DNA from 3 places in the Sphingomonas sp. RS6 genome. Region 2 is predicted to be linked to each of the others. Evidence: riboswitches for the same ligand, from Rfam matches in the RefSeq annotation. Region 2 holds a riboswitch; each other region holds the start of a gene.
The links. A riboswitch is a leader RNA that binds a small molecule or an ion and turns the genes downstream of it on or off. The one in region 2 is predicted to bind cobalamin.
Positions count from the first base shown of each region.

Region 1 (10,092 bases), on a different contig from region 2:
CCGCTTCATCGAGCGAACCGGTGTCCCGGCCGACGATATTGCCGACCGCCGTGCGGGCAGCGGCGAGGTCGCCGCCGGCGAGCGGCGCGGCGACGGCGGCGACATGGGCGTGAAGGCTGCGCTGGGCGAGCGCGGGCCAGGCGAGCACGGCGATCACCGGCCATGACCAGACGCCGAGCGCGGCGTCCAGTATCCTCTCGATCGCCCATCCTGCCGCGCCGGTGCCGACGACGAGCAGCAGGACGGTGATGACCCCGAGCGCGCGCCGTACCGGCGGCGAATGGGTCGGCCGGTTCCAGCGCGCCTCGCAGGCGCCGATCAGCCGCGCGAAGATGCCGACCGGGTGGCCGATGCGGCGATAGAGCGCGCCCGGCCAGCCGATCGCCGCATCGAGCGCCAACGCCGCCAGCGCGACCGGCTCAGCCATTCGCCAGCGCCCGTTCGAGGCGGGCGAGTGCCGCCGCATCCTTTAGCAGCCCGAAGCGCAGCCAGCGCGGCTGATCGGCAAAGGGGCGGCAAAGGATCGCATTCGCCGCCAGCCGCTTGAAGATCGCGGCGGCGTGGTCGGTCTCGACCAGTCGGAACAACGGGCATTCGCCGATCGGGCGCAGGCCGGCGCGCGTGAGCAGCGCGTCAAGGGCGGCGGTACGGTGCGGCAGCGTGTCGCACGTCGCCTCGATCCAGGCGCGGTCACGATAGGCGGCGGTGCCGATCGCGATCGCGGCGGCAGAGACCGGCCAGGCGCCGAATGCCGCGCGCAGCTCGTTTAGCAGGCCCTGAGGGCCGAGCACGAAGCCAAGCCGAACGCCCGCCAGGCCAAAGAACTTGCCGAACGAGCGAAAGACCACCAGTCGGCGCCCATCGCCGATCGCATCGGCCAGACTGATCGCCCGGTCGGCATCGGCAAAGGCTTCGTCGACCAGCAACCAGCTGTCCGCCGGCCGCCGATCGAGGAGCGCCGCCATTGCCTGCCGCGATTGGCGGCGGCCGTCTGGATTGTTGGGGTTGGCGAGGATCAGCGTGTCGGGGCAGGCGGCGGCATCGTCTGCGGCGATCGGCCGCGCGCCGTCGATCATCGCGCCATGCGTACGATAGGCGGGGGCGACATAATGGGCGGATCCCCCGATCGTGCGCCCCACCGCCCGAAGGGCCAGCTCGGTGCCCGGCACGGCGCAGACATGGCGCGGATCAATGCCGAAATGCGCCGCGGCGGCGGCCTCCAGTTCGGCGAGCGCCGCCTGGCCGGGCAGCGTCTGCCAGTCGATCGCGACGCTTGCTGCGCCGGGCCAGGGTAGCGGGTTGATCCCGGTCGACAGGTCGATCCATGCGTCGGGTGCATCGGGAAAGGCGCGGCGCGCCGCATCGATCGCGCCGCCATGCCAGGTCCAGGGCTCGATCATGTTAGCCGGGTCGCGAGCAGCGTCGCGAACAACAGCCCGGATTCGACGAGTTCGATCCCCGCCCCGTGCCCGTCACCCGAGATGCCGCCGAGCCGCGATCGAAGCCACAGCCCCCACGCCGCGATCAGCAGCGCCGCCGCCGCGAGACCAGGCGCGAGCGGAACCGCGGCGATCAGCAGCACGCCCCAGATAGCCAGATCGACCGGCCGGACCGCATCCCGGAACCGCGCGCCGAGGCCGGCATGGAGGCTGGGCAGCCAGCGTGTCCAGACGAGCGGCCCCATACGGGCCGCGAAGGGCACGAGCAGAATTGCGAGATAGGCTTGGGTTTCGATCAGGCCGTGCAACAGCACCAGCTTGGCGGCGAGTTGCAGCCCGATCGCGACAACCCCGAAGCTGCCGATATGCGGATCGGCGAGCACCGCGCGGCGCGTCGCCGGGTCCTTGTGCCCGGCTCCGGCTGCGTCCGCGACGTCGCCTAGCCCGTCGAGGTGCAGCGCGCCGATGATGCCGGTCCATGCGAGCAGACCCAGCAACGCTCCCGTCCACGGATCGATCGCCGCGCCGGCTATGGTCGCGGCCGCTACGATCGCGCCGATGATCAGCCCCACCGCCGGAAACCAGCGCATCGATGCGGCAAACGCATCGTCGCTGACGGCAAAGCGCGGCATTGGCAGGCGGGTGAGGAACTGGATCGCGACGATCAGCCCGGTCATGGCAGCAATCGGGTGATCTGCGCCACGGGCTGATCGCCCGGCCACACCCGCAGCGAAACCAGCGCCGCATAGGGCAGGTCGAATGCCCAGGATTGCGGCTGATCGAAGCCGCAAAGGACATGCAGCGCCGCACGGATCGCGCCGCCATGCGTCACCACGATCGTCGGTTGGGGCGCGAGATCGGCGATTGCCTTGGCGATGCGCGCGACGAGCATCGACCAGCGCTCGCCACCCGGGGGCGCATGCCTTTCCGGGTCGCTCCAGAAGCGGGCAAGCGCCGGCGGATCCACCTCGTCCGGCGCCAGGCCGTCCCATTTGCCGAAATCGAGCTCGCGCCACCGCGCGTCGGTCACCGGCGAGAGATCGATCGCCGCGCCGATCGCCTGCGCGGCAAGGCTGGTGCGCTGCAGGTCCGAGGTGACGAGCCGCGTGACCGACAAGTCGAAAGTCTTGGCGAGGCAATCGGAAATGCCTTGTGCGGTGGGTTCGCCATCGGTGCTGCCCATCAGCAGACCCGGCGCCGCCGGGGCGCCGTGGCGGAGCAGGTGGAGCGTAAACGGCGTCATAGCAACGATGTTACCTGCGCCTCGGCAAAGGTCGCCATGCCGTCATGGGCGGCGAGCGCGGCGCGGATGATCCCGGTCGCCACCGCCGCGCCGCTGCCTTCGCCCAGCCGCATGTCGAGCGAAAGCAGCGGGACGAGCCCGAGCTGGCCCAGCATCCGCGCATGCCCCGGTTCGGCCGAACAATGCCCGGCCAGGCAGTGCGCGGTGATCGCTGGATTGTCGGCCGCCAGCGGCGCGGCCGCAGCACTGCTGATGAAGCCATCGAGTACCACCGGCACCCGCGCCAATCGCGCCGACAGCACGGCGCCAGCGATCGCAGCGATCTCCCGCCCGCCGACGCGCCGCAGCGTTTCGAACGCATCGCGGCTGGCATCGGCATGATGGCGCAACGCCCGGTCGACCACATCGATCTTGCGCGCCAGGCCAGCGCTGTCGATGCCGGTCCCCGGTCCGACCCAATCGGCAGCGGTGCCGCCGAAACTGCGTGCGGCAATCGCCGCCGCTGCCGTCGAGTTGCCGATGCCCATTTCACCGACGACCAGAAGGTCGAGCCCGTCGCTCACGGCCGCGGCACCGGCGTTGAGGGCAGCGAGGCATTCGTCCTCGTCCATTGCCGGGCCGATCGTGAAGTCGGCAGTGGGACGTTCGAGATCGAGCGGGGTCACGGAGAGTTCCAGCCCGGCGGCTGCACAAAGCGCGTTGATCGCGGCGCCGCCGGCCTGAAAATTCGCGACCATCTGCGCCGTAACGCTCGCCGGGAAGGCGCTGACGCCGTGGACCGTTATGCCGTGATTGCCTGCGAAGATCGCCGCGCACGCACGTTCGATCCGCGGCCGTGCCGTGCCCTGCCATGCCGCCATGAAGACGGCCAGATCCTCGAGTCGTCCCAGCGATCCGGCGGGCTTGGTGAGCTCGTCCTGGCGCGCGCCGGCCGCGGCCACCGCTACGGCATCGGGATGCGGCAGCGTCGCGAGCGCGGTGCGGAACGCGGTCGGCGAAGCAAAGGCGGTCATTGGCCCAGATATCCGGCTGGCGGAACGCGGGCGATGAAGTGGCCCTTCACGCCCTCCGGCCATTTCGAATAGGCGACTTGGCCATGTTCGCTGGCGGCATATTCGACCGCATAGTCGAGGATCGCGCGGGCGGCGTCCTCGTCGGGTTCGAAGCGCCCCATGACATAGCCGATCTTGCCCGGCGCGCGCAGATGAACCGTGCAGAACTCCTGGCACGCGAACAGGCAGGGCATCTCCTCGACGGCGACGCCGGCATAACGCGGATCGCGCTGCTGCACGGCGCGCATCGCCAGGATCAAGCCGGCCCCGCCGCGCACGCCTTCATCCGAATCGCGGGCGTTCGCCGAATGGCGACACGTGTTGCAGGCGACGATGGCTGTGCCATCGGCAACGCGCTTCAGCATGCCGGTCCACTCGCGCCACAGCAGAGCGCCGAGCGTGAAACGGCTTCAGGAACGGGTAGAACCAAGCGACAACCAACCATACGCGACCCTTCTCGACATGGCCGCGTCGCGCGGGGGCAGGCTCGCGATGGTCCGGCGGACGCACGCGGCCGCCCCGCGATCCGCAGGCCGGCACGTCGTCGCTCGGGTTGAACCCGTCCGCTCGGCGCACCCTGGCCGAACGAAGGACGACCGCGACGGGCAGGTCTCCTGGCTCGCGGGTCAGCGCCGGTCCGGCCGCCTTCTCAGGGTTATCAACCCCAATGGCATCTGGCCGATGGCTCGCCGCTTACAGTTGCAGGGGCAGCCGGGGTTTTCCCGTTCCCGTTTTAATCCCCGTCTCCGGGGAACCTGTCGCAGCAACGCGCATACGCGCCGCCGCCAGCCTTGGCAATTGGCGGCGGCGGTGCGGGCGTCGGGATCAGCGGGCCTCGGCGGCCGGGGCCGGTACCGTCGCGATCAGGCCGGGAGCATCGGCGATGAAGCGATCGAGCACACCGTCGGCGATCTTGATCGGCCCGTCGAAGCGGGTGGCGCCGGAGATGCTTTGAATCGCCGCCGCCTCGGCCGCCAGCCGGGCGGCATCGGCGAAGTAGCGCCGCGCCGCCTCACTGCCCTGATTGGCGGCGCTCAGGCCTGACGCGGTCAACTGGAGCGCGCGGCCCCAGCGCTGGAGCGCGTCAAGCCAAGGCCGCGCCTGCTCAGCAAAGCCGGGATCGACGGTGCCGGCGCGAATGATGTCCGCCGCGCCGGCGAGGCGATCGGCGGTATGCGCCAACTCGGCGAGCGCCGACTCCCTCGCCTGCGCATCACCGCTGGCAAGCGCATCGCGGACATGATCGAGCGTGGCCTTCAGGCGGGGCGCCTGCTCCTGCCAGGGCTGGCTGCCGAAGGTGGGCGCGAGATGCTGGGTATCGAAAAAGGTCAGCAGCGCCTCGGTCGCGGCTGCGTCGCCACCGGCCAGCGCTTCGGCGGCAAAGCGCCAGGTGCGCTGCGCGTCATAGGCCTTGTCGTTCCACGCAAAGGCGGCGACGCCGGTCACCGCCACCCGGCTGGGGACTTCCTGGTTCATCGGGTTCGACAGGATGCCGGTGAGCTCCGCCGACAGCCCGGCTTCGCGCCGGTCATAGGGAGCGAGCAGCAACCGGCCGGTCGACTGGCCATAGTCGTTGACGGGATAATTGTCCCACAACAGCGTCTTGCGGCCGAACGCCTTGGTCGCGGCGCGTGCATCGGGGATCGAAATGGCGGGCGGCACGACGTCGGTGCCGGTCCACTGCACGACGACGCGGGGATCGAGGTGCTTGCGGAGAGCCGCCTTGTACGGCGTTTCCTTCGCATCATAATATTCGGTCGGCACCATGATCAGCGGCATCGATGCGGGATCGTTGGCGACGAGGCTGGCCTGGACGGCGTTTAGCAGATGCGCCTGGGCAATGCCGGCCGCTTCCGCGCCTGACGGGCCGAAGGTCGCCTTGTCCTTGTCGCAGTTCCACTTGGTATATTCGATGTCGTCGAGCGCAACGTAGAAGCGGTGGACGCCGATCGCGCGCAGCGCATCGAACTTGCGCTCGAGCGCCCGGAGGTCGGCCGGATCGGAGAAGCACACCGTCGGTCCGGGCGAGATCGCATAAACGAAGTTCACATGGTTGCGTCGGGCGGTGCCGACCAGCGTGCCGAGCGCGGACAGCGTCGCCGCCGGATAATCCTCGCGCCAGCGATCACGGGCATAGGGATCGTCCTTGGGGCTGTAGATATAGGTGTTGGCCTTTACCGTGGCCAGGAACTCGATGTGCCTGGTGCGGTCCTGCATCGACCAGGGCTTGCCGTAAAAGCCCTCGATCGTGCCGCGGATCGGCATCGCCGGATGGTCGCGGATCACCAGCGCCGGCAGCGACTTGCGTGTCACCAACTGGCGAAGGCTCTGCGCGGCGTGGAACAGGCCGTCGCCATCGTGGCCAGCCAGCGTGATCAGGCCGGTGCCGTTCGCCGGCGAGATCGCGATCGTATAGCCCTCCGCCTGATCGTCGGCCTTGGCGCCGGCGCGGGCGAGCGCCGCGCGGACGATCGCCATATCGTCCCCGCCGATCACGATGTGCGGGCGATCGAGCACGCTCGGAAGCTTGCGAGCGCTGACGATGTCGGTGACGCCGGCGCCGCGCAGGATGGTGCCGACCAGCGACACCGTTTCGGGATCGGTGCCGGGTGCCGCGACCAGAACAACCGAGGTGCCGAGCGAAAAGCTGCCGATGCCCAGCGTCATCGAGACCGGCGTGGGAAAGATCGCCGGCAAGGTTGCGGACTGCGCCGACGCGGCGATGGGGGCAAGGCCGGCCAGCGCCGTCGCAAAGGCGGCAAGGGCGCCGAGAGTGCCCGAACGTCGCGTCATATCCATCCTCCGGTATTAAACTGGTACTATGAGGTGGTGTTAGGTCGGTGAGCCTCGGACGGCAAGCACGCTCGGTACGACTGCATCAAATTGCATGGGCGACGCCGGGGATCATGACTATAGCAGCCCCATGCGCGCGAAGCGTCACGTGAGTTCAGGGAGAAAGGCGCAATGAAGATCGCAGTCATCAATACCGGGGGCACGATCAGTTGCGTGGGCGATCCATTGGCACCGATGTCGGCTGCCGAGTTTGCCGAGGCCTGTGGCTCGATTTTCGATCCGATCTTTGCAGCCCAGTTTCCCGATCTGACTTTGAGCTATGTCACCGATTTGAGATTTCCGGAGTCATCGACGGGGACGCTGGACAGCACGAATCTGCAGCCGAGCGACTGGTGCCTGATGGCGGGGTATATCCTCGATCATTATGCCGCCTACGACGGATGGATCGTCCTGCACGGCACCGACAGCATGGATTTCACGGGTGGCGCCCTGCCGTTCCTGCTGTCGAGTTTCTCCGCTGTGGGGGTGCCGCTTGCGACGCTCAGCAAGCCGGTCGTTCTCACGGGATCGCAGGTGCCGATGTTTCGTCGGAGCGCGGAGGGGGGAGCGGTCACGCTCAATTACAACACCGATGCCTATCAGAATTTTTGCGGCGCGGTCGCGGCCGCGCAGAGCGGCGTGCCCGAAGTCTGCGTCTATTTCGATGGCAACCTGTTTCGCGGCGCGAGGGTCGTGAAAACCAATGCAAACCAGTTCAACGCCTTCTCTTCGCCCAATTACCCGCCGCTCGGCACGTTCGGGATCGAGTTCGCCCTCAATCCGACGCTGCTGATGCCGCCCCCCGTTTCTGCCTCGGTCAGCCTCGACGATCCCGATGCGCTCGCGCGGGCACGGGCACAACTCGATGCGATCCGCGAGACGATCGATCAGGTCCCGGTGATGCAACTGAACGCCTTCCCGGCATGGTACAGGCGGGGAACGGGTAAGGCGGACGGCAAGGCGTTTCTGGCCGATATCATCGCGGCCTGCGTCGCGCAGGGGGCCGCTGGGCTGATCCTCGGTTCCTATGGCGAGGGAAATTTCCCCTCGGGCGACCCCGACACGCCGTCGCAAGGGGCGATCTATCAGGCGCTTGATGCGGCCAACCGCAAGGGCGTGGTGATCGTCGATAACACGCAGGTGCTCCAGGCGGTGGTCGACAACAGCGCCTATGCGGCCGGTGCCTGGTTGCCCGAAGTGGGGGCATTGAGCCCGGCGGACATGACGCCGATGGCGGCGCTGGCCAAGCTAACCGTGCTGCTCGCTGCCGCGGCGCATCACGGCTGGAGCGCTGACGACGTACGGCGGCTGATGGGCCTTTCACTGATCGGTGAAATGATTGAAACCAGCCGGCTCGACAGTCGGCGCAACGCTACGCTGCTGGGCGGCCAGTCCCTCACGACACAGGATGGCAGTGCTGTGCTGCGGAACGATCCGTCTGCCGGTCCGATGCTGACCGACGCTGCCGGTAATTTGTTGTGGAAGCCGCCGATCGTCCCGTCGGCAGATCAGACGCCCGTTTGGCTGGCGATGCAGAATGACGGCAATTTGGTACTCTATGGCCGGGATAATGCGCCACTATGGGCGACCCAAACCGGCACGCCGGACGGTGCATCGTCGATGCTCGTCCTTGCGGGATCGGCGCGCGCAGGCTCAGTCTCGCTACGCGTGTACGACTATTCGGCTGGCCGGATCAGCGTGACATTGTTCGAGCAGGGCTGATCCGAGCGCGGGAACGGCGTGTCACAAGCGCGGAAGCGTTACCCCGCGCTGGCCCATATATTTGCCGGCTCGGTCGGCATAGCTCGTCTCGCAGGGCGCTTCGCCTTTGAGGAACAGAAACTGGCAGGCGCCTTCATTGGCGTAGATCTTGGCCGGCAGCGGCGTTGTGTTGGAAAACTCCAGCGTCACATGACCTTCCCATTCGGGCTCCAGCGGCGTGACGTTCACGATGATCCCGCAGCGCGCATAGGTCGACTTGCCGAGGCAGATCACCAGCACGTCGCGCGGCACCCGGAAATACTCCACCGTGCGGGCGAGCGCGAAGCTGTTCGGCGGGATCACGCAGACATCGGTCTTGCGGTCGACAAAGCTGTTCGCGTCGAAATTCTTCGGGTCCACCACCGCGCTGTCGACATTGGTGAAGATCTTGAACTCGTCCGCCACCCGCGCGTCATAGCCATAGGAAGAGAGGCCATAGCTGATGCAGCCCTCGCGCCGCTGGCTCTCGACAAAGGGCTCGATCATGCCGTGGTTGAGCGCCTGCTCGCGAATCCAGCGGTCGGATAGAATGGACATGCGCGCGGTACTGCGGGGGAGGGGGCGCGGCGTCAAGCTTGGGGGGCGGGACCTCGGCCATTCAAACCTCCATCGTCATTCCAGCGAAGGCGGGAATCCGTTTGCCAGGACGCCGGGGGCAGGGACCGCCAATCCAGCGCCAATGGATCCCCGCCTTCGCGGGGATGACGGCGGGAAGGGGTGCCGGCGGCAACCCCTCAACTGATCCCCAGATCGCCCGGCCCGAACGCATGGGGCAGCAGCTCGGACAGGCGGTAGCTCGCCACCGCATCCCCCTCGGCCGCACCGCAATGGACGGGCAGGTCGCGCTTGCCGAGCTGCGCCGCTTCGTTGATCACCTGGCGGCAGCGGCCGCAGGGGCTGACCGGCGCGGTGCCCTTGGGAACGCCGTCGGCGCCGATCGGCCCGCCGATCACCGCGATCTCCGCCACGTCGCGCAGCCGCCCCTGGGCCGAGACCGTCGCCAGCGCCACCGTCTCCGCGCAGAGCGACAGGCCGTAGCTGGCATTCTCGAAATTGGCGCCGGTCACCACCGTTCCGTCGGTCAGCAGCACCGCCGCGCCGACGCCGAAGTTCGAGTACGGCGCGTGCGCGTGGCGCGCGGCAGTGCGGGCGGCTGCGATCAGCGCATCGCGTTCGGTCGTCATGAAACTCATCCCTTGATGTGGAGCACGCAGATCAGCGTGAACAGCCGCCGCGCGGTATCGAAATCGATGTCGATCTTGCCGTCGAGCGCAGACCGCAACAGCTCGGCGCTGTCATTATGGATGCCCCGCCGCGCCATGTCGACCGTCTCGATCTGTGCCGGCGTGGCGTTGCGGATCGCCTGGTAATAGCTGTCGCAAATCGCGAAATAGTCACGGATCGGCCGGCGGAAGCGGGCGAGGCCGAGCACGATCGTTTCCAGCGGTGTATCGTCCGCGCGGCTAATCGCCAGGGCCAGCCGCCCTTCCTCCACGCTAAGGTGCAGCTTGTACGGCCCGGCATAGCCATCGGCCTGTTCGCGCTGCGGGGCGAAGTGATTGTCCTCGAGCAGATCGTAGATCGCGATCCGCCGTTCCTGCTCGATATCCGCCGAGCGCCACAGGATGGTGCGCTCGTCGAGGGTCACGTCGATGATCCGCGGATCGGCCATAGGGCGCAGCTTTGGAAGCATTCCCCGTTTTCCACAAGCCATGCCGGTTGCCGTTGCCCCCGCATTGGCCGATGAGGGACGGATGGCACAGCC
Region 1 covers NZ_JBTMWM010000006.1:68,720-78,811, forward strand. Annotated here, with positions in the region: gene cbiB (adenosylcobinamide-phosphate synthase CbiB) at 1-427, opposite strand, end outside; gene ACX40Y_RS12455 (aminotransferase class I/II-fold pyridoxal phosphate-dependent enzyme) at 420-1,400, opposite strand; gene ACX40Y_RS12460 (adenosylcobinamide-GDP ribazoletransferase) at 1,397-2,116, opposite strand; gene ACX40Y_RS12465 (histidine phosphatase family protein) at 2,113-2,682, opposite strand; gene cobT (nicotinate-nucleotide--dimethylbenzimidazole phosphoribosyltransferase) at 2,679-3,695, opposite strand; gene ACX40Y_RS12475 (DUF1636 domain-containing protein) at 3,692-4,099, opposite strand; cobalamin riboswitch at 4,322-4,508, opposite strand; gene ACX40Y_RS12480 (beta-N-acetylhexosaminidase family protein) at 4,560-6,527, opposite strand; gene ACX40Y_RS12485 (asparaginase domain-containing protein) at 6,699-8,288, shown strand; gene dcd (dCTP deaminase) at 8,310-8,864, opposite strand; gene ACX40Y_RS12495 (cytidine deaminase) at 9,062-9,511, opposite strand; gene ACX40Y_RS12500 (UPF0262 family protein) at 9,517-9,999, opposite strand; gene ACX40Y_RS12505 (replicative DNA helicase) at 10,082-10,092, shown strand, end outside.
Region 1: it holds a riboswitch for cobalamin, as region 2 does, so the genes downstream of both, ACX40Y_RS12475 (DUF1636 domain-containing protein) here and metE (5-methyltetrahydropteroyltriglutamate--homocysteine S-methyltransferase) in region 2, are expected to answer to the same signal.

Region 2 (10,092 bases):
GGGATTGCGGTTTCCGCGCTAGTGGCGTTCGACGGGCAATGATCAACGGCAGCCGCCGCTGAACGGCTGTCACGACCGTCCGCCGCAGCCTAGGGTGGCGCCATGCTGACACGCCTTGCCGTTTCCGGATACCGTTCGTTGCGCGACGTGCGGCTCGCCCTCGGGCCGCTCAACGTTATCACCGGCCCGAACGGCAGCGGCAAATCGAGCCTTTATCGCGCATTGCGGCTCCTTTCCGAACTTGCGCAGGGGCGGGCGATCGCTTCGCTGGCGGCGGAGGGGGGCCTTGCATCGACGCTCTGGGCCGGCCCGGAGAAGATCAGCCGCGACATGCGGAGCGGCCGCTACCCGGTGCAGGGCACCGTGCGAACCGGGCCGGTGAGCCTCAAGCTGGGCTTTGCGGGCGAGGATTTCGGCTATGCCGTCGATCTGGGGCTGCCGGTCCCGTCGCACACCCGGTTCCACCATGATCCGGAGATCAAGGCGGAGAGCCTGTGGACCGGGCAGGTGCTCGGCCGAAGGAATGTCTTCGCCGACCGCAATGGCCCGCGCGTGCGGCTGCGCGACTCTGGCACCGGGGAGTGGCGTGCACGCCTGGGCGAACTGCCCGCCTATGACAGCATGATGATGCACTGCGCCGACGCTGCGGACGGCTTCGAGATGCTCAACCTGCGCGAGCGGATGCGGAACTGGCGCTTCTACGACGATCTGCGCACCGACCGCGATGCCCCTGCGCGACGCCCGCAGGTCGGCACCCGGACGCCGGTGCTGGCGAGCGACGGTTCCGATCTGGGCGCGGCGATCCAAACGATTTTCGAAATCGGCGACGCGGAGACGCTGCGCGATGCGATCGCCGATGCATTCGAAGGCGCGACGCTCGCGGTGGGCGAGCGGTTCGAGGTCGAGATGCGGCAACCGGGGCTGCTGCGGCCGCTCGTCGCCGCCGAGCTTTCCGATGGGACGCTGCGTTACCTGCTGCTCGCGGCGGCGTTGCTGTCGCCTCGGCCGCCTGAACTGATGATCCTCAACGAGCCGGAAGCCAGCCTGCATCCCGATCTGCTCGCGCCACTCGCGCGGCTGCTGGTGACCGCGTCGCAGCGCTGCCAGCTGATTGTCGTGTCGCACGCGACGCCGCTGGTCGAGGCGCTCGATCGCGCCGCCGACAGCCTTGTGATCGAGCTGCGCAAGGATTTGGGTGAGACGCTGACCTCGCAATCCGCGCCGGTCAATTGGGCATGGCCTTCGCGCTGAGGCTTAGCCGGCCGGCCGCCGCTCGACCAGCGCGTTGGCGATGAAGGTGAGGACGGGTTCGTCCTTCTGGTTGAAGGTCGTCATCCGGCTGCGGACGATGCCCATTTCGGGGCGGCTCTGCGAGGCACGGGCTTCGAGCACTTCGGTTTCGCAGCGCAGGACGTCGCCGGGATAGACCGGGCGTACCCAGCGCAGCTCGTCGATACCGGCGGCGCCCAGACTCGCCAGGGGGTGCGCCTCGTTATAGGCGACCAGCATCGCCATGGTCATCGCATTGGTGTGCCAGCCGCTCGCCGCCAGCCGGCCGAAATGGGTCTTCGCCGCCGCCTCGTCGGAGAGGTGGAAGGGCTGGGGGTCGTATTTGCGGGCGAAGTCGAGCACTTCCTCGCGCGTGACTTCATAGCGGCCGAAGCTGGCACGGTCGCCCACCTGGATGTCGTCGAAATAGCGCATTGCGACCAGTTTCGATTGGAAACCCGTTGCTGGCAAGCATTTTCAGCGGCCGGCGAGCAGTCCCCGGAAGGGTGCGTCGTCGCCGTCCTGGCCGGCCTTTGGCGGCAGGCCGAGCAGGTCGCGCAGCAGCGGGGTGACGTCGACATTGTCGAACGTGGGCACGGTGCCGTGGCGGAAGGCGGGGCCGGCGGCGACGAACAGTGCCAGCATGTCCGGCGCCTGGTTGTCATAGCCGTGATTGCCGCCCGCGAACGGCTTGTCAGGCGCCTTGTCGAGGATCAGCCAGCCGGTTTCGGCGAGGCAGACAATCGCCGGGATGCGCGGATTGGTGCCGTAGCGGAAACGTGCAGGAATCTCGCTTTTGCGCCAGCAATCCATATGCGGATGGTGGCCGAGCAGCGCCTTTTCGACCGCTGCTTCATGGCCGGGCAGGGGGGTGAGGCTGGCATAGGGGCCGGTTTCGACGACATGCGATTCGGCCGCCGCATCGCCGAGCAGGACCACGCGGTCGCTGCTGGTCGCGGCCATGCCGTGATCGGCGACGATGACGAGATTGGCGGGCTGGCCCAGCGCGGCGAGCCCGGCGACGAGGTCGCCGACCCGCTGGTCGATATCGGCGACGACCGCCGTGGTGCGGGCATCGTCGGGGCCATAGCTGTGGCCGGCGGTGTCGACCGTGTCGAAATAGAGCGTCAGGAAGCGCGGCCGGATCGCGGCCGGACGGCGCAGCCAGTCGAGCACGGCATTGACGCGCTGTTCGCCCGTGATGGCCTGGTTGAACTGCTGCCAGTCTTCAGGCCGGGTGCCTCCCTTTACGCCGCTGTGGCCGCGGGCCGCCTCGCCGCCGAACGCCACGTTCGAGCCGGGCCAGAACATGGTGGCGGTGCGAATGCCGGCCTTTTCGGCATCGACCCAGATCGGCGGTGCCGCATTCCACCAAAACGGATCGTCGGTCGCCATGGTGAAGACCTCGCCCGGGCGGGCGGCGTCCTCCATCTTGTTCGCCGTGATGCCGTGGTGATCGGGCACCAGGCCGGTGACGAGCGTCCAGTGGTTGGGAAAGGTCTTTGACGGGAAGCTGGGCCGCATCGGGCCGCTGATCCCCTCGGCCGCCAGCCGGTTGAGGTTCGGCGTGACGCCGCGGTTCAGATAATCGATGCGGAAGCCATCGATCGAGACCAGGATCGTCACCGGCGCGCGCGTCTCAGCCGCCGCAGCGATAGGCGAGGGGGCGGGGCTGAGGGCGGGGGCCGTGACACAGGCCTGAAGCAAAGCGGCGAGCGCCGCAGCGGCGACTTTGGAATACCAGCGCATGGACGGCCCCATGCGCCGGAATTGTTGCGGTGAGAAGACGGCGAGTGCTCTCTCCGGCGAGCCGAAGTCCCGGAGAATGGAGCGCAATTACCGGCCCAGCGCCAACCGGGCGAACAGCGTGTAGCTGACCGGTGCCTTGCCATAGGCGCTGTCGAGCACGCTCGGCTTGGCATAGGCGGCGACCGATCCGCCGAGCGCCAGCTCGGTCTGACTGGCGAGCGGAATGCGATAGGCATAGCCGCCCTCGAACCGTGTCACCCGGAATTTCTGGTCGTGCAGCGGATCGTCATGGTCTGGGAACAGCTCGTCATTGGCGACATTCTCGACGCGGCCGAACAGGCTGTGGCGGGTGCTGACGTCCCAGTTGGCTTCGGCGGTCCAGGCGCTGAGCACCGGGCCGGGGAGGCGGTTCTTCGCCGCATAGGCGACCATCGCAGAAACCTTGCCGTCGCTATAGTGGAGACTGGCGGTGGTGCGATGCTCATCCTCGCCCGGATGGGTGACTTCGGGTTGCTTGAGTCGCCCGGTCGAAACCTGTGCTACCCAGCGATCGGATGGCGACCAGCTGGCGCGGATGCTCCAGCTGTCGAGCTTTATCGGATCGATGTCCCAGCGATGCTCGTCCGGCTCGCGGCCGTTGAACCATGAGCCTTCGAGCTGGATGCGGCCCGCCTGCACGCCGCCGGTGACGACGCCGTACGTGATGTGGCTGCTGTCGAACCAGTGATGCGCGATCGGCGAGAGCGCGAAGTAGCGATCGGAGCGGCGGTGCATGAAGGCGCTCGGCCCGAGCGCCGGTTCGGCGACCGGGCCGCCATAGACAAAGCCCTTCACGCCGGGCGCGATCGGCGTGTCGACGCGCGCGCTGAGTTCCATGAGCAGATCGTGCGGATGCTGGCGATCGACCAGCGGCACCCCGTTCGCGGTCTCGCCGCTGGCGAACAGATTGGGATAGCCGCGCTGGCCCATCGCCGGTTCAAGACTGCCCATCGCGCGAAGCTGAAGCGTGGTGCCGCCAACAAAGTCGCGGGTGGCGCTGAGCATCGCCATCGATTCGACGAACGCCTCGTCCGCGCCCCGCCGTCCGCCCTGATCGGTATAGACGCCCCACACATAGCCGTGCGCCATCACCATCCAGTCACCACGCGACAGCATCACGCCGCGCATCGGACCGTCGGCCAGCGGGAGAAGCGAGGTGCCGGAGCCGCCGGCGGCGTGATCCGATCCGCCCATCCGCATCATCGGCATCGGATGGTCGTCGGGAGAGGGAGGCATCACATGACCCATCGCCGCATGATCCTGCGGCGTCGACTTGGCGGGCATGTCGGCCATGTCGTGCATGCTGTGGTCCTCCTGCGCAAGCGCGGGCAGCGGCGCGAGCAGGGCGAGGGTGGCAAGGGCGGTGCGCATTCGGGTCAGATTCCCATCGGGCGCGCGAGCATCCAGATGCTCATCGCGATCATCAGCAGGTTTTCGGTGAGCGAGACGAAGCCGAGCGGCACATTGCTGTCGCCGCCGACACAGGCGCATTTCAGCTCCCGCCGGTCGGCATAAACGGCCTTGAAGACCGACACCGCGCCGATACCGCCGATGAACAGGGCGAGCGGAGCGGAGAGCCAGGTCAGCGCATTCGCCGCCATCAACAGGCCGGCCGCCGCCTCGGCGAACGGGTAGAGCGTCGCATAGGGCACCCAGCGCCGGGCGAGCAGGTCATAGCCGAGGAACATCGTCGCGAAGCCGGAGACATCGCGCAGCTTGAGCATCGCGAGCAGGACCATCGCGAAGCTGACGAACCATTCGCCCGCGCGAACGGTGAAGGGGGTGGCATAGACCGCCTGGCTGACCGCCAGCGCGAGCAGCGCGGCGATGGCGAACAGCGCGATCACCGGGCGATAGGTCTTCGCCTTGGGATCGCGGACCTTGAGCCCGAGGAACCGGCGGAGATCGTCATGGCCGCCGATGCGGCGGTCGCCGATGAAGATTTGAGGCGTGGTGGCGACGGCGTGGCGCGCCTTGAACGCATCGGTTTCCTCGCGCGTCGTCAGGTGGCGGTCGTCGACGGCGTAGCCATGGCTGCGGAGCAGATGGAGCGCACGCAGCCCCCAGGGGCAGACATGCTTGTCCATCACCATGCGATAGAGAATTGCGCTTTTATCCGAGGCGGATGCCATGCTGCTTTCCTTGCTTCCGCACCCCATATAGGGTCCGTACCATGGTACGGAGTCAAGGCATGACGCAGTGGACGATCGGAAAACTCGCCGAAGCGGGCGGGGTGGGAGTGGAGACGATCCGCTATTATCAGCGGCGCGGGCTGATCGCGACCCCGCCGCGCGGTGGCGGCCCCGACGCCGGGGTGCGCCGCTATGGCGAGGCGGCGCTGCGCCGGCTGCGCTTCATCCGCGCGGCGCAGTCGGCGGGCTTCACGCTGGAACAGATCGGCGAACTGCTGGACCTCGACACCACCGACGACCGGGCGCGCGCACGGTCGCTGGCGCGCGAACGGATCGCGGCGCTGGATACGAAGATCGCCGAACTGGTGGCGGCGCGCGATGCGCTGGCGCGGCTGGCGCATCAGTGCGGATCGGGCAGCGCTGGGCCGTGCCCGATCCTGACGGCGTTTGAGCAGGGTTGATATAAAGACATAAAGAAATCTTTATATGATGGTTGACTGGCGAGCCGTGCCGCGCAATGAGGCGAGCGTCAAGGTTCTCCGGCCGGGTTCGCCCGCGCCGGCGCTAAGACGGGAAGCCGGTGCGATTCCGGCGCTGCCCCCGCAACTGTGAGCGGCGAGGGGCTGGTCGATACGTGTCACTGGCGGCGTGCGCGCCCCCGGGAAGGCCAGACCAGCCGCGACGACCCGCAAGTCAGGAGACCTGCCTTCGACGCTCTATGTCCACCGGCGGGGTGCCCGGTCCGGACGCGCGTTGGTCCGCGAGCGGGGAGCCCCGGTTGCGGCCGCCTGCGTCTTGCCCGGTCGCCGCGCCCCTTCTTCGGGGTTGAAGAGAATGACCGTTACAACTGCCAGCCTGGGGTTCCCCCGCATCGGCCCGCGCCGCGAGCTGAAATTCGCGCTGGAAAAATATTGGGCCGGCGCGATCGATGCCGCGACCCTTCAGGAAATCGCCGCCGGATTGCGCGTGGCCGCATGGTCGCGGCAAAAGGCGCTCGGCGTCGATTGGCTGCCCTCCAACGATTTCTCGCTGTACGACCATGTGCTCGACACCAGCCTGATGCTGGGCGCGGTGCCCCGCCGCTATGGCGCCGCCGCCGGAGAGGCCGATCTGGCCACCTATTTCGCGATGGCACGCGGCAGCGGCGGGGCCGGCCATGCCGGGTGTTCGCACGGCCCGAGCGGGACGACCGCAGGCGAGATGACCAAATGGTTCGACACCAATTACCATTATATCGTCCCTGAGATCGAACCGGGGCAGAAGCTGGCGCTGGGGCGGCTGAAGATCGTCGACGAATATCGCGAGGCGCGGGCGCTCGGCTATGAAACCCGGCCGGTGCTGCTGGGGCCGGTGACCTGGCTGAGCCTGGCCAAGGGGCAGGACGGAGTCGATCCGTTCGACCTGCTCGACGAAGTGCTCGGGCTGTACGGCGCCATTCTGAGCCAGCTGGGCCATGCCGGTGCCGAATGGGTGCAGATCGACGAGCCGATCCTGGTGACCGACCTTAGCGACGTGCAGCAGCGGGCGTTGCTGCGCGCCTATGCGCGCTTGTCGCGGTCGGAACCGAAGCTGATGCTGACCACCTATTTCGGCGGGCTGGGCGACAATCTGGCCTTCGTCGCGGCGCTGCCAGTGGCGGGGTTGCATGTCGATCTGGTGCGCGGCGCCGGCGAGCTGGACGAACTGATCCGCCGCGTGCCGCCGCAGATGCTGCTGTCGCTGGGCGTGATCGACGGCCGCAATGTCTGGCGCGCCGATCTCGACGTGCTGCTCGCGCTGCTGGAACCGGTCGCGGCGACCCGCGACCTGGTGCTCGCGCCATCCTGTTCGCTGCTGCACGTGCCGCTCGACCTGGAGCTCGAAACGGCGATCGAGCCCGAAGTAAAGCAATGGCTGGCCTTTGCCGTGCAGAAGCTGCGCGAGCTCGACCTGCTGCGTCGCGCGCTGAACGAGGGACGCGCGGCGGTTGCCGAACCGCTGGCCGAGGCGGCGGCTGCAGCAGCGGCTCGCAAGACGTCCCGCCGCATCCATGATCCGGCGGTGCAGGCCCGCATGGCAGCGGTGACGCCGGCGATGTACGACCGCGCCGCACCCTATGCCGTGCGGGCAAGGCTGCAGGCGGAGGCGTTGCAGCTGCCGCCGTTTCCCACCACTACGATCGGGTCGTTTCCGCAGACCGCCGAAGTGCGCCACGCCCGGGCAGCGCACAAGCGCGGCGCGATCGACGAGGCGCAGTATCGCGCGTTCCTGGAGGAAGAGACCGCCCGTGCGATCGCCTGGCAGGCAGAGGCGGGGCTCGACATGCTCGTCCATGGCGAGTTCGAGCGCAACGACATGGTGCAGTATTTCGGCGAACAGCTCGCCGGCTTCGCCTTCACCGTTCATGGCTGGGTGCAGAGCTATGGGTCGCGGTGCGTGCGCCCGCCGATCCTGTACGGCGACGTATCGCGACCGTCGGCGATGACGGTCGACTGGTGGCGCTATGCCCAGTCGCTGACCGACAAGCCGGTGAAGGGGATGCTGACCGGCCCGGTGACGATCCTCAACTGGAGCTTCGTCCGCGACGACCAGCCGCGCGCCGATTCGTGCCGCCAGATCGCGCTGGCGATCCGGGACGAGGTGCTTGACCTAGAGGCGGCGGGATGCCGCGCGATCCAGATCGACGAGGCGGCGCTGCGTGAAGGACTGCCGCTCTTGCGCCGTGACTGGGATACGTATCTGGCATGGGCGGTCGCTTGCTTCCGCCTGACCGCCGCTGGCGTGGGCGATGCGACGCAGATTCACACGCATATGTGCTATTCGGAGTTCAACGACATACTGCCGTCGATCGGGGCGATGGATGCCGACGTGATTTCGATCGAGACCGCGCGGTCGCAGATGGAGCTGCTCGAGGGCTTCGCCGCCTATCGCTACCCGGCGGCGATCGGGCCGGGGGTGTACGACATCCATTCGGCGCGCGTGCCGGCGGAAGCGGAGATGGTGTCGCTGATGCGGATGGCGCAGCGCCATCTGGCGCCGGAGCAATTGTGGGTGAACCCCGATTGCGGGCTGAAGACGCGCGGCTGGGTCGAAGTGAAGCCGGCGATCGCCGCGATGGTCGGTGCGGCGCGGACGCTGCGAGTGGAGGCGCTGGCCGAGGCGTGAAGGCGGGGCCAACGCCTCCTCTATGCAGGGGAGGCGTCGGCCGGTGCCGGATCAGCTGTGCAGGAAGTGCATCACGTCGCCGTCCTGGACGACATAGGCCTTGCCTTCGGCGCGGAGTTTGCCGGCCTCGCGTGCCTTGGCTTCGCCGCCGAGCGTGACGAAATCGTCGAACGCGATCGTCTCGGCGCGGATGAAGCCCTTTTCGAAGTCGCTGTGGATCTCGCCCGCCGCCTCGGGCGCGGTGGCGCCGCGATGGACGGTCCAGGCACGCGCTTCCTTCGGCCCGACGGTGAAGAAGGTCAGCAGGTCGAGCAGCGTGTAGCCGGCACGGATGACGCGGGCGAGGCCGGTTTCCTCCAGCCCCAGTTCGCCCAGGAATTCGCCGCGCTCGTCGACCGGCATGGTCGCGATCTCTGCCTCGATCGCCGCCGAGACGACGACGGCCTGCGCGCCTTCGGCCGCGGCCTTGGCGAAGACCTTCGCCGACAGGTTGTTGCCGTTCGCGGCGTCTTCCTCGTTGACGTTGCAGACATAGAGGACCGGCTTGGTGGTGAGCAGCTGGGCTTGGCGGAGGATGCGTGCCTCGTCGACGTCCTTCGGCTCGGTAAGGCGGGCGGGCTTGCCGTCGCGCAGCAGCTCGAGCGCCTGGCCGAGCACCGAGACGGCTGCCTTGGCTTCCTTGTCGCCCTGTGCCGCCTTCTTGGCGAGGTTCGGCACGCGCTTTTCCAGACTTTCGAGGTCGGAGAGCATCAGCTCGGTCTCGACCGTCTCGGCATCGGCGATCGGATCGACGCGGTTGTCGACATGCTGGATGTCGTCATTCTCGAAGCAGCGCAGGACGTGCACGACCGCATCGACTTCGCGGATGTTGCCGAGGAACTGGTTGCCCAGCCCTTCGCCCTTGCTGGCGCCGCGCACCAGCCCGGCGATGTCGACGAAGCCGAGCTGCGTTTCGATGATCTTCTGCGAGCCGGCGATTTCGGCCAGCTTGTTCAGCCGCGGGTCGGGCACGGCGACGTTGCCGACATTCGGCTCGATCGTGCAGAAAGGATAATTGGCCGCCTGTGCCGCTGCCGTCTCGGTCAGCGCGTTGAAAAGCGTGGACTTGCCGACATTCGGCAGGCCGACGATGCCGCAACGAAAACCCATTGGTGCTTGAATCCTGTCGTGAAAGCCGGGTAGCCGGCGCGATCGGTCGCTCGTTAGGCGCAACGGCGGCGCTTTTCCAGCCCGTCGGGCACGTTGTTCGCTTGACGGGGGGGCGCTCACCTGCGGTACAGGGAACCAAAGCTATCTCGCAAGTCGCGGGTTCACGAGGAGTTACGCATGATTCGCCGTTTTGTTATCATGGGCGCCGCGTTTTCGGCGGCCGCGCTTGCGAGCTGCAGCGGCAGCGATTCCAATTCCTCGGCCACCCCGACGCCGACCTCGACGGCCACGCCCACCCCGACTCCGACGCCGACCGCAACCTACACGTCGTTCCCGCTGACGGCGGCTAAGGAATTCTACACGATCAACGCCGCGACCAGCTACACCGGCGATCCGACCGCCGGAGCGGTGACGCTGGGCGTCACCAGCACCGAGATGCAGTCGACCCGCGTCAAGCTGGCCACCAGCAACGTCATCTCCAGCGGCACCTTCGTCATCGACGAGGCGAGCGAGGAATCGCGCTTCACCAACGCCAACATCCAGACGACCGCCGCGCCGACCGTCACCGAATTCGTGTTCCGCAGCGTCAGCACCGCGACCGGCGCCGCAG
Region 2 covers NZ_JBTMWM010000012.1:3,889-13,980, forward strand. Annotated here, with positions in the region: gene ACX40Y_RS16580 (adenine phosphoribosyltransferase) at 1-42, shown strand, start outside; gene ACX40Y_RS16585 (AAA family ATPase) at 103-1,251, shown strand; gene ACX40Y_RS16590 (MaoC family dehydratase) at 1,255-1,704, opposite strand; gene ACX40Y_RS16595 (alkaline phosphatase family protein) at 1,747-3,018, opposite strand; gene ACX40Y_RS16600 (hypothetical protein) at 3,106-4,428, opposite strand; gene ACX40Y_RS16605 (glutaredoxin family protein) at 4,434-5,189, opposite strand; gene ACX40Y_RS16610 (MerR family DNA-binding protein) at 5,231-5,650, shown strand; cobalamin riboswitch at 5,706-5,913, shown strand; gene metE (5-methyltetrahydropteroyltriglutamate--homocysteine S-methyltransferase) at 6,024-8,333, shown strand; gene ychF (redox-regulated ATPase YchF) at 8,385-9,482, opposite strand; gene ACX40Y_RS16625 (transferrin-binding protein-like solute binding protein) at 9,660-10,092, shown strand, end outside.

Region 3 (10,092 bases), on a different contig from region 2:
TTCGCAGAGGATCGCCTTCGGCTCGACTTCGGCCTTGCCGAAGTGGCCGCGCTGCGGCTTGGCGACGTTCTTGGCCTTCGCCGAACCCGCGCCGACCTGAACGGCCACATAGCCATCCCGTTCGGTGGTGCGCTGTGCGACCACCTGGACGCCTTCCAGTGCCAGGACGGTCACCGGCACGTGCCGGCCGTCGTCCTGGAACAGGCGGGTCATCCCCATCTTCTTCGCGATAACGCCAGTGCGCATCGGCCTGTTTCTCCTACACAGAGGCACCCCCGGGACCATTCCCGCGGGTGCGTGTTCAACCCTGAATGCTTTACTGCGAAGCCCCCGTCCGGGCTGAACCTCCACCTTGCGGCAGAAGAGACGGGGGACGCAGGCCCGGCCACTCGAAAGCCGCCGGCGGTATCCCTTGTCGCTGCGAGCCTGGTCGGCTCGCCACTCCTTGCGTTGGATCGGGAAACGATCCGGTCGAGGAGGACGGCGACTCCACGAAGGGAGTCGCGAATCTCGTGGAAGCGGCGCCTTTACGTCAGCTAGGCTTCCATGTCCACCGCATTAAAGGGTGAACGACAAAAGCCCCCGCGAAACGCGGGGGCGTCAGCCGGCTCAGGCCAGCTTGATCTCGACGTCGACGCCAGCGGCCAGGTCGAGCTTCATGAGCGCGTCCACGGTCTGCGGGGTCGGCTGAACGATGTCGAGCATGCGCTTGTAAGTGCGGGTCTCGAACTGCTCGCGCGACTTCTTATCGATGTGCGGGCCACGGTTGACCGTGAACTTGTCGATGTGAGTCGGGAGCGGGATGGGGCCACGGATGAGGGCGCCGGTGCGGCGGGCGGTGTCGGCAATGTCGCCGGCAGCCTGATCGAGCACGCGGTGATCGAACGCCTTGAGGCGAATGCGGATATTCTGCGTTTCCATGGTCCTACCGATGCGAAAGAGCGGGGCAACGCACCCAATGCCACGCCGGGAAAAGCGCCAGCCCCTGCCCGGTTCGCTCCAAGAGCGATGTGGGAGGCGCCGGTTGGTCCGGAGTAGCGGCTGGATGGCCGCCTCTTGCTGTTGAACTCTAAAACCGAAGGGCGCGCCAATAACGACCCTTCCATAAAAAGGCAACCGCCCGACACTCATTTTCTGAGTGCCGGGCGGAACCTTTTTCGCCACCTGCCGGCCGGGGCCGGCGAGATGCTTACTTGTCGATCGAGGCAACCACGCCCGCGCCGACGGTACGACCGCCTTCACGGATGGTGAAGCGCTGGCCGACGTCCATGGCGATCGGCGCGATCAGCTTGACGCCGAGCGCGATGTTGTCGCCCGGCATCACCATCTCGGTGCCCTCGGGCAGCTCGACGGTGCCGGTCACGTCCGTGGTACGGAAGTAGAACTGCGGACGATAGTTCGCGAAGAACGGCGTGTGACGGCCGCCCTCGTCCTTCGACAGGACGTACACTTCCGACTTGAACTCGGTGTGCGGCTTGATCGAACCCGGCTTCGCCAGAACCTGACCACGCTCCACCTCGTCGCGAGCGACGCCGCGCAGCAGCGCACCGACGTTGTCGCCAGCCTGGCCCTGGTCGAGCAGCTTGCGGAACATTTCGACGCCCGTGACGGTGGTCTTGCGGGTGTCGTGGATGCCGACGATCTCGACTTCTTCACCAACCTTGATGATGCCGGTTTCGACACGGCCGGTCACCACGGTGCCGCGACCCGAGATCGAGAACACGTCTTCGATCGGCATCATGAACGGCTTGTCGAGCGGACGCTCCGGCTCCGGGATCGACTCGTCGACAGCGGTCATGAGCGCCAGGATGGCGTCCTTGCCCAGCTTGTCGTCGGTGCCGTTCAGAGCGGCGGTCGCCGAACCGCGGATGATCGGAATGTTGTCGCCGTCGAACTCACGCTTGGAGAGCTCTTCGCGGATTTCCATCTCGACCAGCTCGAGGATTTCCTCGTCGTCGACCAGGTCGCACTTGTTGAGGAACACGACCATGGTCGGCACGCCGACCTGACGGGCGAGCAGGATGTGCTCCTTGGTCTGCGGCATCGGACCGTCGGTCGCTGCCACCACCAGGATCGCACCGTCCATCTGCGCCGCGCCGGTGATCATGTTCTTCACATAGTCGGCGTGACCCGGGCAGTCGACGTGCGCATAGTGGCGCTTGTCGGTCTCATACTCGACGTGCGCGGTCGAGATGGTGATGCCGCGCTCGCGCTCTTCCGGCGCCTTGTCGATGTTCGCGAAATCGACCGCAGCGTTACCCGCAACGTTCTCCGCGAGGATCTTCGTGATCGCAGCCGTCAGCGACGTCTTGCCATGGTCGACGTGACCGATGGTGCCGATGTTGAGGTGCGGTTTGCTCCGATCGAACTTTGCCTTCGCCATTGTCTTCCTACCTTCTGATTCAATTTCCCGTGCCGCCATGGGACTCGCGAGAACGCGGCCCCATAACGGCTGTTTCCCGATTATGCCAGCTTCGCCTTCACTTCCTCGGCGACGTTGGCGGGCACTTCGTCATAGTGCGAGAACTGCATGCTGTACTGCGCGCGGCCCTGCGTGAACGAGCGGAGCGCGTTCACATAGCCGAACATGTTCGCCAGCGGCACCATCGCGGTCACCGCCTGCGCATTGCCGCGCGTGTCGGTGCCCTGGATCTGGCCGCGCCGGCTGTTCATGTCGCCGATGACGTCGCCCAGATAGTCTTCCGGGGTGACGACTTCGACCTTCATCACCGGCTCGAGCAGCTTGATGCCGGCCTTCTGCGCCGCTTCGCGCATCGCTGCACGGGCGGTGATTTCGAAGGCGAGCGCCGACGAGTCGACGTCATGATACGCACCGTCATACAGCAGCACTTCGAAGTCGATGATCGGGAAGCCGACCAGCGAGCCCGTTGCCGCCGTCTCGCGGAAGCCCTTTTCGATCGCGGGGATATATTCCTTCGGAATGTTACCGCCCTTGATCTCGTCCTTGAAGACGATGCCCGAACCACGCTCGCCCGGCGTCAGCTTGACCTTGACGCGACCGAACTGGCCGGTGCCGCCCGACTGCTTCTTGTGCGTGTAGTCGATATCGACCGGCTTCGCGAGATATTCGCGATACGCCACCTGCGGCGCACCGACATTCGCCTCGACCTTGAACTCGCGCTTCATGCGGTCGACCAGGATCTCGAGATGGAGCTCGCCCATGCCCTTGATGATGGTCTGGCCGCTCTCGGCGTCCGACGAAACGCGGAACGATGGATCCTCGGCAGCCAGACGATTGAGCGCGATGCCCATCTTTTCCTGGTCGGCCTTGGTCTTCGGCTCCACCGACAGCTCGATCACCGGCTCGGGGAATTCCATCCGCTCGAGGATGATCGGGTTCGCCGAGTCGCACAGCGTGTCGCCGGTCGTGGTCTCCTTGAGGCCCGCGATCGCGACGATGTCGCCGGCGAATGCCTCGTCAATGTCCTCACGCGAGTTCGCGTGCATCAGGAGCATACGACCGATCTTTTCCTTCTTGTCCTTCACCGAGTTCAGGTAGCTGCCCTTGGACAGCGTGCCCGAATAGATGCGCGCGAAGGTGAGCGAGCCGACGAACGGATCGTTCATGATCTTGAACGCCAGCGCCGAGAACGGCGCCTTGTCGTCGGCCGGACGCGAATCCTTCGTCTCGCCGTCCAGCTTCACGCCTTCGACGGGCGGAATGTCCAGCGGGCTCGGCAGATAGTCGATCACGGCGTCGAGCAGGGGCTGCACGCCCTTGTTCTTGAAAGCCGAACCGCACAGCACCGGCACGAACGCGAATTCCAGCGTACCCTTGCGGATCAGCTTCTTCAGCGTCGCGACGTCGGGCTCATTGCCTTCCAGATACGCTTCCATGACCGCGTCGTCCTGCTCGACGGCCATTTCGATCAGTTCGGCGCGCGCGGTGGCGGCGGCGTCCTTCAGATCGTCCGGAATGTCCTGATATTCGAACTTCGCGCCCAGCGACTCTTCGAGCCAGATGATCGCGCGGTTCTCGACCAGGTCGACCAGGCCCTTGAAGCCGCCTTCGATACCGATCGGCAGGTACAGAACGGCCGGGCGGGCGCCCAGACGGTCCTTGATCATGTCGACGCAGCGCTCGAAGCTCGCACCGGTACGGTCGAGCTTGTTGACGAAGCACATGCGCGGAACCTTGTACTTCTCCGCCTGGCGCCACACGGTTTCGGACTGCGGCTCAACGCCGGCAACGCCGTCGAAGCACGCGACCGCACCGTCGAGCACGCGCAGCGAACGCTCGACTTCGATGGTGAAGTCGACGTGGCCGGGGGTGTCGATGATGTTGATCCGGTGCTCTTCGCCCTTGCCTTCTTCGGCGCGCCAGAAGCAGGTGGTGGCAGCAGACGTGATCGTGATCCCGCGCTCCTGCTCCTGCTCCATCCAGTCCATCGTCGCCGTGCCTTCATGCACTTCGCCGATCTTGTAGGACTTGCCGGTGTAATAGAGGATGCGCTCCGTCGTCGTCGTCTTGCCGGCGTCGATGTGCGCCATGATGCCGATGTTGCGATAACGGTCGAGCGGATGGCTGCGGGCCATGATCGTGGTTTCCTTGAAGCTTTGGGGAGCCGGACCGTCCGGCTCCCCAATATGTAGGTAAGAAATCTACCGACGCCAGCCTTACCAGCGGTAGTGGCTGAAGGCGCGGTTCGCTTCCGCCATGCGGTGCGTGTCCTCGCGCTTCTTCACCGCGTTGCCGCGGTTGTTCGCCGCATCCATCAGCTCGCCCGAAAGACGGGCGGCCATGGTGTGCTCGCTGCGGTTGCGGGCCGAGGCGATCAGCCAGCGGATCGCGAGCGCCTGCGCACGCTCCGGACGGACTTCGACCGGAACCTGGTAGGTCGCACCGCCGACGCGGCGGCTGCGGACTTCGATGCCGGGCTTCACGTTGTTCAGCGCGTCATGGAAGACGCCGATCGGCTCGCGCTTGGCGCGCTGCTCGACGGTTTCCAGGGCACCGTAGACGATCGCTTCTGCAACGGCCTTCTTGCCGTCCAGCATGACCGAATTCATGAACTTCGACAGAACCTGATCACCGTACACGGGATCGGGCAGGATTTCCCGCTTTTCGGGACGACGACGACGTGCCATCTCACATAATTCCTTCTGAACTTCAGCCGATCCGGAACATGTCCGGGGCTTACTATGGCCTGATTACTTCGGACGCTTCGCGCCGTACTTCGAACGGCTCTGCTTGCGGTCCTTGACGCCCTGCGTATCGAGCACGCCGCGAAGGACGTGGTAGCGAACGCCGGGAAGGTCGCGCACACGGCCACCGCGAATGAGCACCACCGAGTGCTCCTGCAGGTTGTGGCCTTCGCCCGGGATGTAGCTGATGACTTCGCGGCTGTTGGTCAGACGGACCTTGGCCACCTTGCGAAGCGCCGAGTTCGGCTTCTTCGGGGTCGTCGTGTACACGCGGGTGCAGACACCGCGCTTCTGCGGGTTCTGTTCCATCGCAGGGACCTTGCTCTTGGCCTTCTGCGGTTCGCGGCCCTTGCGGACCAGCTGGTTGATCGTCGGCATGAAGCCCTTCACCTTTCAGATGGTTACTTTGCTGGAGCCCTGTTGGACAGAATACGAAAAAGCCCCGGCGGCATTCAGCCCCCCGGGCCATTGCGTCTCCAGCAACGTTCAGCTCATTGTTTCCCGGACGGTTTACGGACTCAAAGTACGGCCATCGCGGAACGGGGCGCCTATAACGATATGGCCGAAGGCGGTCAACAGCCCCGCTGTCGGGCGGAGAATGCAGTCCTACTGGATTTTTCGGAGGCTGAAGCACGACGCAAGCTGTGCTACGCCCGGCACCGCCGGCTGATCAACTATGCGGGGGAAGTATCGATGTTCAACGGAAATCGCGGTCGCGACGAGCGCCAGCCCGGTTCAAGTGCGGCGGGCAGCGGCAAGCGCGGCATGTTTTCGGTGATCGGTGCCGATATCGTCATCACCGGCAATCTGGTCGCAACGGCCGACCTCCATGTCGATGGCCGGATCGAGGGCGATGTCCAGTGCGCGACGCTGATCCAGGGGGCCGAAAGCCAGATCTTCGGCAAGGTCAGCGCCGAATCGGCCCGGCTTGCCGGCACCGTTGACGGATCGGTCAATGCGCGCGAACTGACGATCGAACGCACCGCGCGGATCATCGGTGACGTCGAATATGAGACGATCACCGTCGAACAGGGCGGCCATGTCGACGGCCATCTTCGCCATTCGAGCGGGGCGACCACCGCCGCCGCCCCAGCTCTGGTCCACGTGAGCAGCGAGGCAGCGGCCTGAACCGCCGCCCCGCCGCCGGACGTTCACATACCGCGAATCTCGTCATAATGCTCGGAGACGGTATCGGCGGCTCCGCTCGCGAACGTCTTTAGCGGCGCGACATCGCCGTTCGCAGCATAGGCGCGCAGTGCCGTCAGCGCCTTTTCATGGGCCGCGGTCTGCTGCGTCTTGTAGGCCGTGTCGAACGCGCTGCCTGTCGCCGAACGCAGCGCCTCCAGATTGGCCTCCTGCTCGGCGTTCATCGCCGGGGCGGGCGTAATGGCCGGCGTCGCCTGTGCGGCCGCCGCCTTCAGCTTCTCCGTCGAGTCGCTGTGATCTTCGACCATTTCCCTGCCGAAGTCCTTCAACTCGTCCGTCGTCGCCTTCTGCTGCGCGAGCTTGCCGGCCTCTATCTCATAGGCGTCGCTTGCCGCCATCATATCGGCAAACTGCTGGCCCGACATCGCCATCGCGGCATCATTGCCCATCGCATTGTCGTTCATGGCCTCGCCGGCCGGCAGGTTGGTGACCATGTCGGTATTGTTCATCGTGTCGACGGTGGTCGCGTCGTTACCACCACAGGCGGCGAGCACGAGCGCCGGGGCAAGCCCCAGGATCAATCGGTGCGTTTTCATTGTCGGTCCTCCTTGCTCCTGGGTCCGTTCAACGTGCGCGGCACCGCGCCGTTCCGAAATCGTCGAACTATCAATATGAAATCCAATGGAAAATTATCATAGGTTATAAATCAGGCTTGCCGCGCCCGCCCGTCTGCCGCTAGATGGCGGCGTGATGGGTGTCCCTTGGTGAAAGGGATGAAAAGGGAACTCGGTCAAAGTCCGAGGCTGCCCCCGCAACTGTAACCGGCGAGCCGGCGTGCCATTCTGCCACTGGAGTTACCGCTCCGGGAAGGCGGCACATCGCGCGACGACCCGGGAGCCAGGAGACCTGCCCGTCACGGTCGATTCCTTCACGCGGGCGGGGTGCACCGGGTGAACGGGGAGAGAAATCCCCGCGTGAGCGACACCAACCGGGTCGTCACGCGAATCGTCGCGGACGGCCCCCTAAAGGGGTGTCTTACCTTGTACCAATTCCGTTCTCTGATGCTTGCCGCCAGCATCGTTGCGCCGGCGATCGCCCATGCCGATCCGGATGCGCCTGCCACGGCGTTCGTGCCGGCCGCAGACAACATCATCGTCGTCGCCAGCGGCGTTCCGCAGGACGAGGATCAGGTCGGCCGGTCGGTGACTGTGATCGACCGTGCCGAGATAGAGCAGCGCCAGACCGTCGCTCTGTCCGAGCTGCTCGCCACCACGCCCGGCGTCACCGTCGTGCGCAATGGCGGCCTCGGCACCGCGACCGCGGTCAGCATCCGCGGCGCGCAGAGCGACCAGACGCTGGTGCTGATCGACGGCGTCCGCGTCAACGATCCCTCCTCCACCGGCGGTGCCTATAACTTCGCCAGCCTGCTCGCCGGATCGATCGAGCGGGTGGAGGTGTTGCGCGGCCCGAACTCGGTGATCTGGGGCAGCCAGGCGATCGGCGGCGTTGTCAACGTCACCACGCTTCAGGGCACGCAGGGCCTGAAGGCGCGCGCCAATGCAGAGGGCGGCTCGTTCGGCACGTTCAACGGCAACGCCGTGATCGCTGGCGGCAACGATCGGATCACTGCGGGGCTGACCGCCGGCTATCTGACCACCGACGGCATCTCGGCGGCCGCCAATGGCAAGGAAGCCGATGGCTATCGTCAGTTCGGCGCCACCGGCAATGTCGAGCTGAAGCTGGTCGAAGGACTGGCACTCGATCTGCGCGGCTATTACGCGCACAGCAAGGTCGAACTCGATGGCTATGCCCCGCCCGCCTATGCCTTCGGCGACACGGGCGAATATGCCACCACCCAGGAAGTCTATGGCTATGCCGGGCTGCGGCACGCCGCGTTCGACGGCAAGCTCAGCAGCCGCCTTGCCTTCGCGCTCTCCGACATCAATCGCGACGGCTATAACGACGATGACAGCATCGCCTATCGCTATCGCGGCCGCGCCGAGCGCTATCTGTATCAGGGCGACGCGGCGCTGTTCGACCAGCTTCGCCTGGTGTTCGGCGCCGAGCATGAGGAAAGCCGCATCCGCTTCGACGATGGCGGCCCGACGGCGCGCAAGTCGGTGGGCATCACCAGCGTCTATGGCCAGGCGATCGTCACGCCGCTTTCGCCGGTGACGGTGACGGCGGGCGTCCGCAACGACGATCATGACGCGTTCGGCAACCACTGGACGTGGAATGCAGACATTGCGGTCCGCGCGACCGCCGATACGCTGCTCCACGCCAGCTATGGCGAAGGCTTCAAGGCGCCGACGCTCTACCAGCTCTACAGCGCCTATGGCTTCGAAGGGCTACAGCCGGAAACGGCCAAGAGCTACGAAGCCGGGATGCGCCAGACGCTGGCGGCGGGCAAGGTACAGCTTGGCGTCACCTGGTTCCACCGCGACGCGGCCAACCAGATCGACTACAACTTCATCACCTCGACCTATTACAACCTCAACAAGACGCGCGCCGAGGGGATCGAGCTGGAAGGGGTGGTCCAGCCCGTCGAGGCGCTGACGGTGCGGGCGAACTTCACGCATGTCTATTCGGAGAACCGCAGCACCGCGAACCTGGGCAAGGACCTGCCGCGCCGCCCGCGCGACAGCGGCAGCGTGTCGGCGGATTATCGCTTCCCGTTCGGCCTTTCGATCGGTGGCACCGTGACGATGGTGGGCGACAGCTTCAACGATGCCGGCAACGCCACCCGCATCGATGGCTATGCGCTGGCTGGCGTGCGGGCGGAGATGCCGGTCACCGGGCTGTTCTCGATCTATGGTCGCGTCGATAACGTGACCGACGAGCGGTATCGCCAGATCACCGGCTACAGCACCTATGGCCGGGCCGCCTATGGCGGCGTGCGGTTGCGCTTCCAGTGATGCGCGGCGCCGCGCTGCTTGCCTGCCTGATGGCCGCAGGCTGCGCGGCGCCCCCGCCCAGTGGCGGCGGGGGCATCGTTTCGATGAATCCTTGCGCGGATGCGGTACTGATCGAGCTGGTGGCGCCGTCGCGCATCGCCGCGATCAGCCATTATTCGCAAGCTGCCGATTCGACCTCGATTCCACTCGATGTCGCGCGGCGCTTCCGCGGCATCAACGGTACGGCCGAGGAAGTGATCGGGCTGAAGCCCGATCTGGTGATCGCCAGCAGCTTCACCGCCCCGTCGACGCGCGAGGCCTTCGCACGGGCGGGGCTGAAGACGCTGTATCTCGACATCCCCTCCTCGATCGAAGCGAGCAAGGCGCAGGTGACGGCGCTCGCCGCGGCGGTGGGCCAACCCGCGAAGGGCGCGGCACTCAACGCCCGCATCGATGCCGCCATCGCGAACACCAGCTGGACCGGCGCGAAGGCGCCTGCCCTGCTGTGGATCGGCGGCAACCTCGTCAACGGCGGTCAGACGCTGCTCGACGACATGATGGTCAAAGCCGGCTTCTCGAACCAGGCGGCGCATTATGGCCTCTCCCATACCGGCCAGTTGCCGATGGAACGCGTGATTGCCGATCCGCCGCAGGTAATGCTCGTTCCCGAAGGCCCCGGCCACGACGCTGATTCGCGCGCGGCCGATCTGCGAAGGCGCGCCATCGCCGAAACCGGCCTGCCGGTCGTCCAGGCGCATTTCTCGCGCCATCTGGTCAATTGCGGCGGCCCCGTTATTCCCGCAGCGATGAACCGCCTCGCCGCCATCCGCCGGAGCATCCCGTGAACCGACTGGGTCTCAACCTCGGGCTCGCCGCGCTTGTGGCG
Region 3 covers NZ_JBTMWM010000002.1:323,887-333,978, reverse strand. Annotated here, with positions in the region: gene rplC (50S ribosomal protein L3) at 1-246, opposite strand, end outside; gene rpsJ (30S ribosomal protein S10) at 610-921, opposite strand; gene tuf (elongation factor Tu) at 1,190-2,383, opposite strand; gene fusA (elongation factor G) at 2,464-4,557, opposite strand; gene rpsG (30S ribosomal protein S7) at 4,639-5,109, opposite strand; gene rpsL (30S ribosomal protein S12) at 5,173-5,544, opposite strand; gene ACX40Y_RS06255 (bactofilin family protein) at 5,860-6,294, shown strand; gene ACX40Y_RS06250 (DUF4142 domain-containing protein) at 6,318-6,908, opposite strand; cobalamin riboswitch at 7,048-7,240, shown strand; gene ACX40Y_RS06245 (TonB-dependent receptor plug domain-containing protein) at 7,374-9,227, shown strand; gene ACX40Y_RS06240 (ABC transporter substrate-binding protein) at 9,227-10,051, shown strand; gene ACX40Y_RS06235 (FecCD family ABC transporter permease) at 10,048-10,092, shown strand, end outside.
Region 3: it holds a riboswitch for cobalamin, as region 2 does, so the genes downstream of both, ACX40Y_RS06245 (TonB-dependent receptor plug domain-containing protein) here and metE (5-methyltetrahydropteroyltriglutamate--homocysteine S-methyltransferase) in region 2, are expected to answer to the same signal.